Regions from separate parts of the Shewanella sp. ISS20 genome, predicted to be linked through region 1. Evidence: predicted binding sites of a transcription regulator. Region 1 holds the regulator's gene; each other region holds the start of a gene.
What was found. The regulator LexA, encoded in region 1, represses DNA repair genes until DNA is damaged. The targets are predictions, from matches to a motif close to TACTGTATNNNNATACAGTA.

Region 1 (3,272 bases):
GCCCGATATTGGACACTAATCGTTAATCAGATAAATCCATTATTCATTAAAGTTAGCAGCAACTTAATTTTCCATACCATAGATATATAGCTGAAAAGTCATAAATTTAGAAATCAATAAAGATTGAAAGTATAGGGCGTGGCTTGCTGACTGAAATGAATGCTGGTGGCGATGATGAGTAATAGCTAAGACATGCCTGCAGAATTTAATCTGCAGCACTATGTTGGGCTGAACTTGGTTTGCATTTAAATTTTGAGCTTAGGCTGCGAGCCTAGATTTTGAATTAGTGAATTTCGAGCTTAGATTTTTAGATTATGTTTAGGTGCTAATGCATGGCACGCAGTAAGGTCTGCGGGGCTTTAAATGCGAGCTCGTCACCAAGCGTTAGGTTTACATGTTCAAAAATAAAGCCAATCGCCCGAGCATTGCGTTCAACTAATTGCATGCGGCGCTGATCGCGTTGATCTAACATAGAAACCCAAGTTAATACGGCGCTGCAGGTACCATTGGTAAGGGCAATTTCACTCGCCCATAAGGCTTCAACTTCATCTTTGGCTTTTACGAGTAAAACTCTATCTAAGCGAACCCCAGCCGCGGCCAACATGGTTTTATAACCTATGTTGGGCGGATTAATTAAGACTATCCATTGGCCTTGGTGACTGAGACGCACCAGTTGTGGGGCAATTTTTTCAAGCTCAATTCGCCCTTGGCCTTGGGTTGGTAAGCTTTCTATCATGGTTTGATGAACGCGCCGAGTATTAGCGCACCATAATCCGGGGTGACCTGATGTGGTTGATGTTTTGGTGGTCATAGCCAACCACCATTACGAATAATGCCTACGGCTAAGCCTTCTATGGTCAGTTCTTGATAGCTAGGATCAACAACTATCGGGGAGTATTCATCATTTTCAGGGTGTAGATAAATTATTCTCCCTTTCTTTTCAAAGCGCTTAACTGTGACGTCATCATCAACTCGAGCCACCACAATTTGGCCATTGCGAGCTTCTTGCATTTTATGCACGGCTAGCAAATCACCTTCGAGAATGCCGATGTTCTTCATGCTATCGCCGCGAACTTTTAATAAGAAGTCGGCGGCAGGATGGAACATAGTGGCATCAACTTGAAAATAACTTTCGACATGTTGCTGGGCAAGAATAGGCTCGCCCGCAGCAACTTGGCCAATGAGTGGCAGACCAGTCTCAATTTCTACCACTTCTTCGGGCGGCAGACGAATACCGCGAGAAGTACCAGGCATGATTTCAATACACCCTTTTTTTGCCAGCGCTTTTAAATGCTCTTCGGCGGCATTGGCACTGCGAAACCCTAACTGAGTCGCAATTTCTGCACGAGTTGGCGGCATACCAGTTTCGCTGATATTGCGTTTAATCAGTTCTAAAATCTCTGCTTGGCGGGGTGTTAAAGGTCTCATGTTGGTTCCTGTCTTTCTATACAGTTACTGTTAGTATATACAGTATTTGTGCTGGCGCAAGTATTCGCCAAGGTTTGTTTTAAGTAGAGATTCGCTATCAAGTAGCCTGTTCTGGTATTCTATAGGACTATTAACGTGACCTGAATTGCATAATAACAATGGCCAAACAAGACTCTTTCGTAATGACAGTGTTGCGCTGGTTTCAGCGCAAGCTAGTGCACACAATCGTTGTGCCAACAGATCCCTTTGCCGATCTAAATCTTGATCCTAAAAAACCGCTCATTTATGTAATGAAAACTGAATCTTTCAGCGATATGGCCGCCTTGAGCGATGTCACCGATAAGTTTGGTTTACCTAGCCCTTACGATGAGTTGGAATGCCACGGCAAAGCACTGCCGCGAGTTGTGTGCTTAAATCGCGCTAAACCTATGTTTGGCAATCGGCCATCAAGTGATGCCTTCTTAAGTGAATTTAAAACTCTGCTGCAAATGCACAGAGCTAATCCTGATTTGGAAATTCAACTTGTACCTGTGAGTCTGTTTTGGGGACGGACACCAGGTAAAGAAGATGACACTATGAAGGCCGCGGTGTTAGAGCGCGAAGATCCTAATTGGCTGCGCAAATTTTTTATGATCTTATTCTTAGGTCGCCATAATTTTGTGCAATTCTCTAATGCTGTGTCGCTGCGCTATATGGCTGACGAGCATGGCACGGATCAGCAGATTGCCCATAAACTTGCGCGCGTTGCTAGGGTTCACTTTAGCCGTCAGCGCAAAGTGATGACAGGGCCGTCGCTGCCAAGTCGTCAGAATTTATTTCATGCCCTCATTAATTCCGAAGCAGTGCAGAAGGCGATTGATGAGGAAGTTCAATCCAAAAAAATTACTCATGCCGAAGCTAAGGCTAAGGCTGTTGAATATATTGATGAAATCGCGGCGGATTATTCTGATAGCTTGGTAAGAATTGCCGAACGCATGCTGACATGGCTTTGGAATAAGCTCTACAAGGGCATCAATATTAAGGGCGCGGAACATGTGCGCCAGTTGCACCATGATGGCCATGAAATCGTGTATGTGCCTTGTCATCGCAGTCACATGGACTATTTGCTGCTGTCTTACATTTTATATTTCCAAGGTATGGTGCCACCGCATATTGCTGCGGGTATCAATCTTAATTTCTGGCCGGCGGGGCCTTTGTTTAGACGTGGCGGCGCCTTCTTTATTCGTCGCAGTTTTAACGGCAACAAATTATATACCGCAGTCTTTCGTGAATATTTAGACCAACTGTTCACTAAAGGCTATTCAGTTGAATACTTTACTGAAGGTGGTCGCTCGCGTACTGGGCGCTTGCTAACCCCTAAAACCGGCATGTTAGCCATGACGTTAAATTCAGTGCTGCGCGGCATTGAGCGTCCTATCACTTTAGTGCCTGTGTATTTAGGTTATGACCATGTGATGGAAGTCGCGACCTATCACAAAGAGTTAAGTGGCAAAAAGAAGCAAAAAGAGTCGCTATGGCAAGTATTTGGTGCCATCCGTAAATTAGGTAACTTTGGTCAAGGTTATGTGAATTTTGGCGAGCCTATTACCATTCAAAGCTACCTGAATGAGCATGTAGCTGATTGGCGTGAGCAAATGAGCACCAATCCGCAGGCTAAGCCAAGCTGGTTAACCCCTGTGGTCAATGGCTTAGCTAATAAGGTGATGACTCATATTAACGATGCTGCTGCAGTGAGCTCAGTGACTTTAACTAGTATGGTGTTATTGGCGTCTGAGCAAAATGCGCTCGAGCGCAGCCAGCTGTGCCGTCAATTAGACTTGTACTTGCATCTGTTAAAAGAAGTT
Region 2 (3,272 bases), 1.3 Mb from region 1:
GGCAGAAGGCGAAGCGCCGCAAATCAGTAAAGCGCAAGACCAACATACTGTGCTGGTGCACAGTATGTTGTAAGTGTCGGGATTATTGCAGTAATTCCTTAGCATTAGCTAAGGTGTTTGCTGTGATGGTATCACCGCCCAGTAGGCGCGCCAGTTCAGAAATTCGTTGCTCTTGATTGAGCGGTTTCATCGTAGTTTCGGTTTGGCCGCCTTTATTGGTTTTATCAACAAACATATGCTGATGACCATTACCGGCAACTTGCGGCAAGTGAGTGACGCACAATACTTGAGTCGATTGCCCTAATTGGCGCAGCATTCTACCCACCACTGCAGCGGTTGAGCCTGAAATCCCGACATCCACTTCATCAAATATCAAGGTCGGAGTGGCTACTTTGCGCGCGGTAATTACCTGAATACCTAAACCAATCCGCGATAATTCGCCGCCAGACGCCACTTTTGCTAGTGCTTGCAAAGGTTGGCCTGGGTTAGTCGTCACTTGAAACTCAACATTGTCACAGCCTAAGCTTGATATGGTTTGCTCGTTGAAATTAACTTCAATCACAAACTTGGCTTTAGGCATATTTAATTGTTGAATCGATTGGCACACCAGCTTTTCTAGTTCTTTGGCGTGGCGAGTGCGGCTTTGATTTAGTTTTTTTGCTTGTTCAAGATAATGGCTGCGTTTAGCGGCCAATACTTGTTCTAACTCAGTTAAGGCTTGATCGTCAGAATCAATAGTCGCAAGTTCAGTGACTAATTCTTGATGGCGTTCAAACAATAACTCTGGCATGACTAAATGCTTTCTGGCCAATTGCATACACGAGGTTAATCGCGCTTCTAATTCGGCGAAATGTTCAGGGTCTAGCTCTAGCTTTGACTGGAAATGATTGAGCTCATTAGCGCTTTCTTGAATGGTAATTAGCGCTTCGTTCAACATGGTGCAGACATTGGCAAGCACAGGGTCAAACTCACTGATCTCATAGGTTAAATTAATCACCTTATTAAGCAATTGCTCAATAGTGGCATCGTCACTGTCTTGGATGAGTTGCAAACTATGCTGACAATTATCAATTAACGCCGAGCCATTGGCTAAGCGTTTATGCTCAGATTCAATTTCCTGAAATTCACCGGCTTGCAGGTTAAATTCATCCAGCTCTTGCACTTGGTATTGCAGTAATTGGCGCCGCGCCAGTCTTTCGTTGCTACTTAAGGTTAAGCGCTTTAGCTCAGCCTCACTTTGACGCACTTGCTGATAAGCATTGATGACAGCTTCTTGTAAGAACTTGTGGTTCGCGTAGCTATCAAGCAAGGCTAGTTGCTGATCGGACTTAAGCATGGCGTGATGGGCATGTTGACCATGAATACCCACCAGTAATTGTCCAAGCGCCTTAAGCTGGGCTAAAGGAACAGGATTGCCATTAATGTAGGCACGACTGCGGCCTTCAGTGGTAATAATGCGGCGTAAAATACATTCAGTGTCGAGTTCGAGATCGTTGTCTTCCAGCCAGCGCTGCGCCGCAGGAACGTCGCTTAAACTAAAGCGTGTACTCACCTCGGCTTTATCGCACCCAGGTCGAACGCTTGAGGCGTCGGCGCGATTACCTAAGCATAAACCTAGCGCATCAATAGCGATGGACTTACCAGCTCCCGTTTCACCAGTGATACTGGTCATACCGGCGCTGAAGTCTAATTCCAAAAAACGGACAATGGCAAAATTGTGAATGCTAATTTGGCTGAGCATAGTGAATTCCTGTCACTGACTAAACACTGTATTGATACACAGTATATACTGATTTTATATACAGTAAATACCATCCCGAACAATTTACATTTAATTAGCATGGCAAGCGTGATTAATTAGGCTGCATGTAAAAGACTAATGCTAATAGCATCATATATTTATCTCAGGTAGGCTGGTAGAATTTTACCACTTTCCTCTAAGGTTAAATGTCATGCGCGAACTCGGCGGTGCTGATTTACATCTAGTGTATTTATTTGTTCACCTAGTGAATGCCGGCAGTTTTTCGCAAGTGGCGAAAGAATTGTCTATGCCGATAGCCACTGTGAGTCGCCAATTGGCCAAGCTTGAGGCCATTTTAGATCAGCAGCTATTAATGCGCAGCACCCGAAAATTTAGGTTAACCGAAGAGGGCTTGGCAGTATTTCAGCGCTATCAAGCTGTGATAAATCAGTTTGATGAATTAAGTGACGGCGGCATAGATAAACCTGAGGGCACCTTGCGCATAGCAGCGCCGATTTCGATTATCTCTATGGTGCTGCTTAATGCCTTAAATGATTTTTGTGACCTTTACCCAGATATTCGCTTACACATAGCTCAATCAAATCAAGAAGTGGATTTGATTGATAAGGCGGTCGACATTGCCATTGTTGGCGGCGCGCAGCCCGATTCCTCTTGGGTTGCGACAACTCTTGGCGTGCTCGATTATTGTTTAATGGCATCGCCGCGTTACCTAGAAAACAATGAGTTAATCGAGCATCCTGCGCAGCTGCGCCAGCACAGATTAATTAAGGTGTGGCCACTATTTAATTGGTCATTAAGTCATGGTAGTGGCGAACGTTTTTATTATGATGGCCCGGCGCGCTTAACCTTGATGGACTTACATGGCGCCATTAAAGCGGCAGCAGCAGGTGGCGGCGTGTTATACGGCCCAGAGTTATTTGCTAAAGATGAGTTTGCCAGTGGCGCTTTAGTTAAAGTCTTGCCTAAGTGGGCAGGGGAGCAGCGGCGTATTGCTATGCTCTATCATCAGCGCAGTCAGCAGCCATTAAAAGTTAAATTGTTTCTTGCCTTTATGCAGGCGCGCGCGCCGGAACTGTTTGATATGGCAAATTAAGCGTAAGCTAAACAGTATAAAAACCATTTGTATTCGTGCCTATTTAGTATTGGTTTTATTGGTCATTATTGGCGTCTTAGTGATGACGACTTAATTAAGCGCAGTATCGAACTTGCTAGTCATGGCTTCAGATGGCTTCGTGATAGCTTTGGTGCAGAAGAGAAGACTAGGGGGCAACTGTGTTGTCAGCACTTAGTTAACTAGCTGAGATTCTTTGGTATTAAATTGATATCCTATTCCCAAGTGCAATGGCTGCTTGGGAATAGGTCACATAGCTTTGAGCTTTGAACGTTAGACGTTATGCGTCTGGTTCTGCTGAAATGCCGATGTTAGACACGCCAGATTCTACTAACTCTTTACGCAGCGATTTAATAAATTCAGCTTTTGCGTAAGGCTCTTTTTCTATGATATCGAGCA
Region 3 (3,272 bases), 1.3 Mb from region 1:
AGTCAGACAGCTAATGGGGCCCATGCCAGTGCCACGCTTTACAGTATTGTCGAAACGGCAAAGGTCAATGGCTTAGTACCATTTGATTACATCATGGCTTGTCTTAATGAACTGTGCCAACCAGCACCGGATATCGACAGCCTGTTACCATGGAACTTTAAAAGATAGGTGTAGTTGCCCAGACGCTTACTGCTTATCAAGCTTTAATAAGCATTAGATGAGATGAGATGGTGCAGATACAAAAATGCCCAAGCTTTGCAGATTGGGCATAATAAAAGATTGGAGCTAACTTACGACCTACACAAGGATTTTTTAGATAGCTATTATCACAGCCATTAGCTAAGTGATTAGCTCGCCGATTTACTCAAACACTCTCAAACTTAGGCTTCAGAGCATCATGGCGTTAATCAAAATCTGAGTCATTAACACTAAGCGCGTAAGAGACTTGGTCATAACTGAAACCTTGAGATAATAAATAACGAGTTCGCTTAGCTTTCTCTTTAGGATCAAGCGCTTCTGCTTCACCATATTTACGCACAGCTTTAGCTTTCGCAAGCTCATACCAATCACAATCGGCATCATTAATACTCTGAGCGATTAATAATTTGGCTATGCCTTTTTGAAACATGGCTTGTTGAATGCGTATTGGCCCATGGCCTTTATTGATGTGGCTTCTCACTAGAGCGCTGGCAAAGCGCTCATCATCAAGATAACCACTATCAAGAAATTGACCTATGACACTGGCTATTACTTCAGCGCTAAAATCTTTGCTGGCTAACTTATCAGCAACTTCTTTACAAGAATGGTCGCGCCGCGCCAGCATGGCTAACAGCGCATTTTTTGCCTCAGCAATCATTCTCTTAGAACACTTCACCCGTTTCTAAGTCGATATTTTCATCGCCGCCAGCACTTGGTACGCCATCAGTCTTGGTTAATAACAAGGTGCGCAGTTGCGATTCAATTTCAGCTGCAATGGCTGGGTTTTCTTTCAAATACTTACCCGCGTTAGCGCGGCCTTGACCAATTTTGTCACCTTTATAGCTATACCAAGCACCTGATTTTTCAACCAGTTTATGGGCAACACCTAAGTCAACTAACTCGCCAGTACGGTTGATACCTTGACCATAAAGGATTTGGAATTCAGCTTGCTTAAATGGTGCAGCGATTTTATTTTTAACCACTTTAACGCGAGTTTCGTTACCTACAACTTCATCACCATCTTTGATGGCGCCAGTACGGCGAATATCAAGACGAACTGAGGCATAAAACTTAAGCGCATTACCGCCTGTTGTAGTTTCTGGATTACCAAACATAACACCAATTTTCATACGAATTTGGTTAATGAAGATAAGTAATGTGTTTGACTGCTTTAAGTTACCCGCAAGTTTGCGCATAGCTTGGCTCATCATACGAGCGGCTAAACCCATGTGTGAATCACCAATTTCGCCTTCAATTTCAGCTTTTGGGGTTAATGCTGCCACTGAGTCAACAACGATGACATCAACTGCGCCACTGCGAGTTAAGGCATCACAAATTTCCAGCGCTTGCTCACCAGTATCAGGCTGAGAACACAGTAAGTTATCAATATCTACGCCCAGTTTTTTGGCATAAATTGGGTCAAGTGCATGCTCCGCATCAATAAAGGCACAGACTTTACCTTCGCGCTGCGCTGCAGCAATAACTTCTAACGTCAGCGTGGTTTTACCTGAAGATTCAGGTCCATAAATTTCAACAATACGGCCCATAGGTAAGCCGCCAGCACCTAAGGCAACGTCTAATGATAATGAACCCGTTGAGATAGTTTCCACATCCATAGAGCGGTCTTCGCCCAGTCTCATGATTGAGCCTTTGCCAAATTGCTTTTCAATTTGACTCAACACGGCACTGAGTGCTTTCTCTTTGTTTGGATCTATCTTCATTGTGTATCCCTTGTTATTGGCCACGCAGTGCCAAGTAAGTCATCTAGGTACTAAACGCGTATTAAGTCACGCGCCGTTTAATTAGGCTTAGTATACTGTACAGTCATACAGTATCAAGCCCTGTTTCATAAAATTTTTTAGCACGAGACTTAACTCTACTTACGAAGAAAGTTAAAGCCCTGTGCATCATTCACCCTCAAAGCTTGCTAAAATCGACAAAAATTCAGGCCTCAGGTCTGACTCCACCTGACTCAAGATGAAGTTTGCAAAATGACTATGGTTAACGCTGAACTGGAAAAGCACACCCCTATGATGCGTCAATACTTGACGCTCAAAGCCGCCCATCCTGACATGCTATTGTTTTATCGCATGGGTGATTTTTATGAACTTTTTTATGATGATGCCAAAAATGCATCGGAATTATTAGGTATTTCATTAACGGCGCGGGGCAAAAGCGGTGGTGATCCTATTCCTATGGCGGGTATTCCTTACCATGCGGTTGAAGGTTATCTGGCAAAACTAGTTCATCAAGGTGAATCTGTTGCTATCTGTGAGCAGATAGGCGATCCCGCGACCAGTAAAGGCCCGGTTGAGCGCAAAGTGGTAAGAATTGTTACCCCAGGCACCTTAACCGATGAGGCGTTATTGCAAGAGCGCCAAGACAATTTACTCGCCGCCATTTATGAAGGTAAACAAGGCTTTGGTTACGCCACCTTAGATGTTGCCTCAGGTCGTTTTTGTATTATTGAGCTTGATAGCAATGAGGCGCTCGAAGCCGAATTACAGCGCACCCGCCCAGTTGAATTGCTATATAACGAAGATTTCTCGCAAGTTAATATTATAGATAACGTCAAAGGACGTAGACGTCGCCCCGAATGGGAGTTTGACTATGACACTTGTATTCAAAGCCTGTTAAATCAATTTGGCACAAAGGATTTGCACGGGTTTGGCATTACCGATGCGCGCTTATCGCTTCAAGCGGCAGGCTGTTTGATGCAATACGTTAAAGACACCCAGCGCACCGCCCTACCCCATATTAATGCTATTACTAAGATGAATCCTAACGACAGCATTATTCTTGATGCTGCCACCCGTCGTAATCTTGAGCTGACCATTAGCCTTGCCGGTCACAGAGAGCATACGCTGGCATGGATTTTAGATAATACCGCTACCCCTATGGGCAGTCGGATGTTACAGCGCTGGATCCATCAACCGCTTACCCATCAAGACAATATTCGCTCACGTCATCAAGCTGTTGGTGAGCTGCTAGATACCGGCTTAAGCCATGACCTACGCAGCCCATTACAAGGTCTTGGTGATATTGAACGTATTTTGGCTCGAGTAGCACTGCGC

Region 2: a site for LexA is predicted at 1,766-1,785, ahead of recN (DNA repair protein RecN). Genes of this name have one in related genera too.
Region 3: a site for LexA is predicted at 2,013-2,032, ahead of recA (recombinase RecA). Genes of this name have one in related genera too.

What each region holds. Positions count from the first base shown of each region.
Region 1 covers NZ_JAWRZK010000001.1:3,091,213-3,094,484, forward strand. Annotated here, with positions in the region: gene AC1HDP_RS14090 (SulA-like leucine-rich domain-containing protein) at 326-811, opposite strand; gene lexA (transcriptional repressor LexA) at 808-1,428, opposite strand; gene plsB (glycerol-3-phosphate 1-O-acyltransferase PlsB) at 1,587-3,272, shown strand, end outside.
Region 2 covers NZ_JAWRZK010000001.1:1,786,990-1,790,261, reverse strand. Annotated here, with positions in the region: gene AC1HDP_RS08205 (SulP family inorganic anion transporter) at 1-73, shown strand, start outside; gene recN (DNA repair protein RecN) at 83-1,741, opposite strand; gene AC1HDP_RS08195 (LysR family transcriptional regulator) at 1,953-2,855, shown strand; gene AC1HDP_RS08190 (YjaG family protein) at 3,154-3,272, opposite strand, start outside.
Region 3 covers NZ_JAWRZK010000001.1:1,764,354-1,767,625, forward strand. Annotated here, with positions in the region: gene tnpC (IS66 family transposase) at 1-168, shown strand, start outside; gene AC1HDP_RS08105 (regulatory protein RecX) at 404-856, opposite strand; gene recA (recombinase RecA) at 861-1,919, opposite strand; gene mutS (DNA mismatch repair protein MutS) at 2,190-3,272, shown strand, end outside.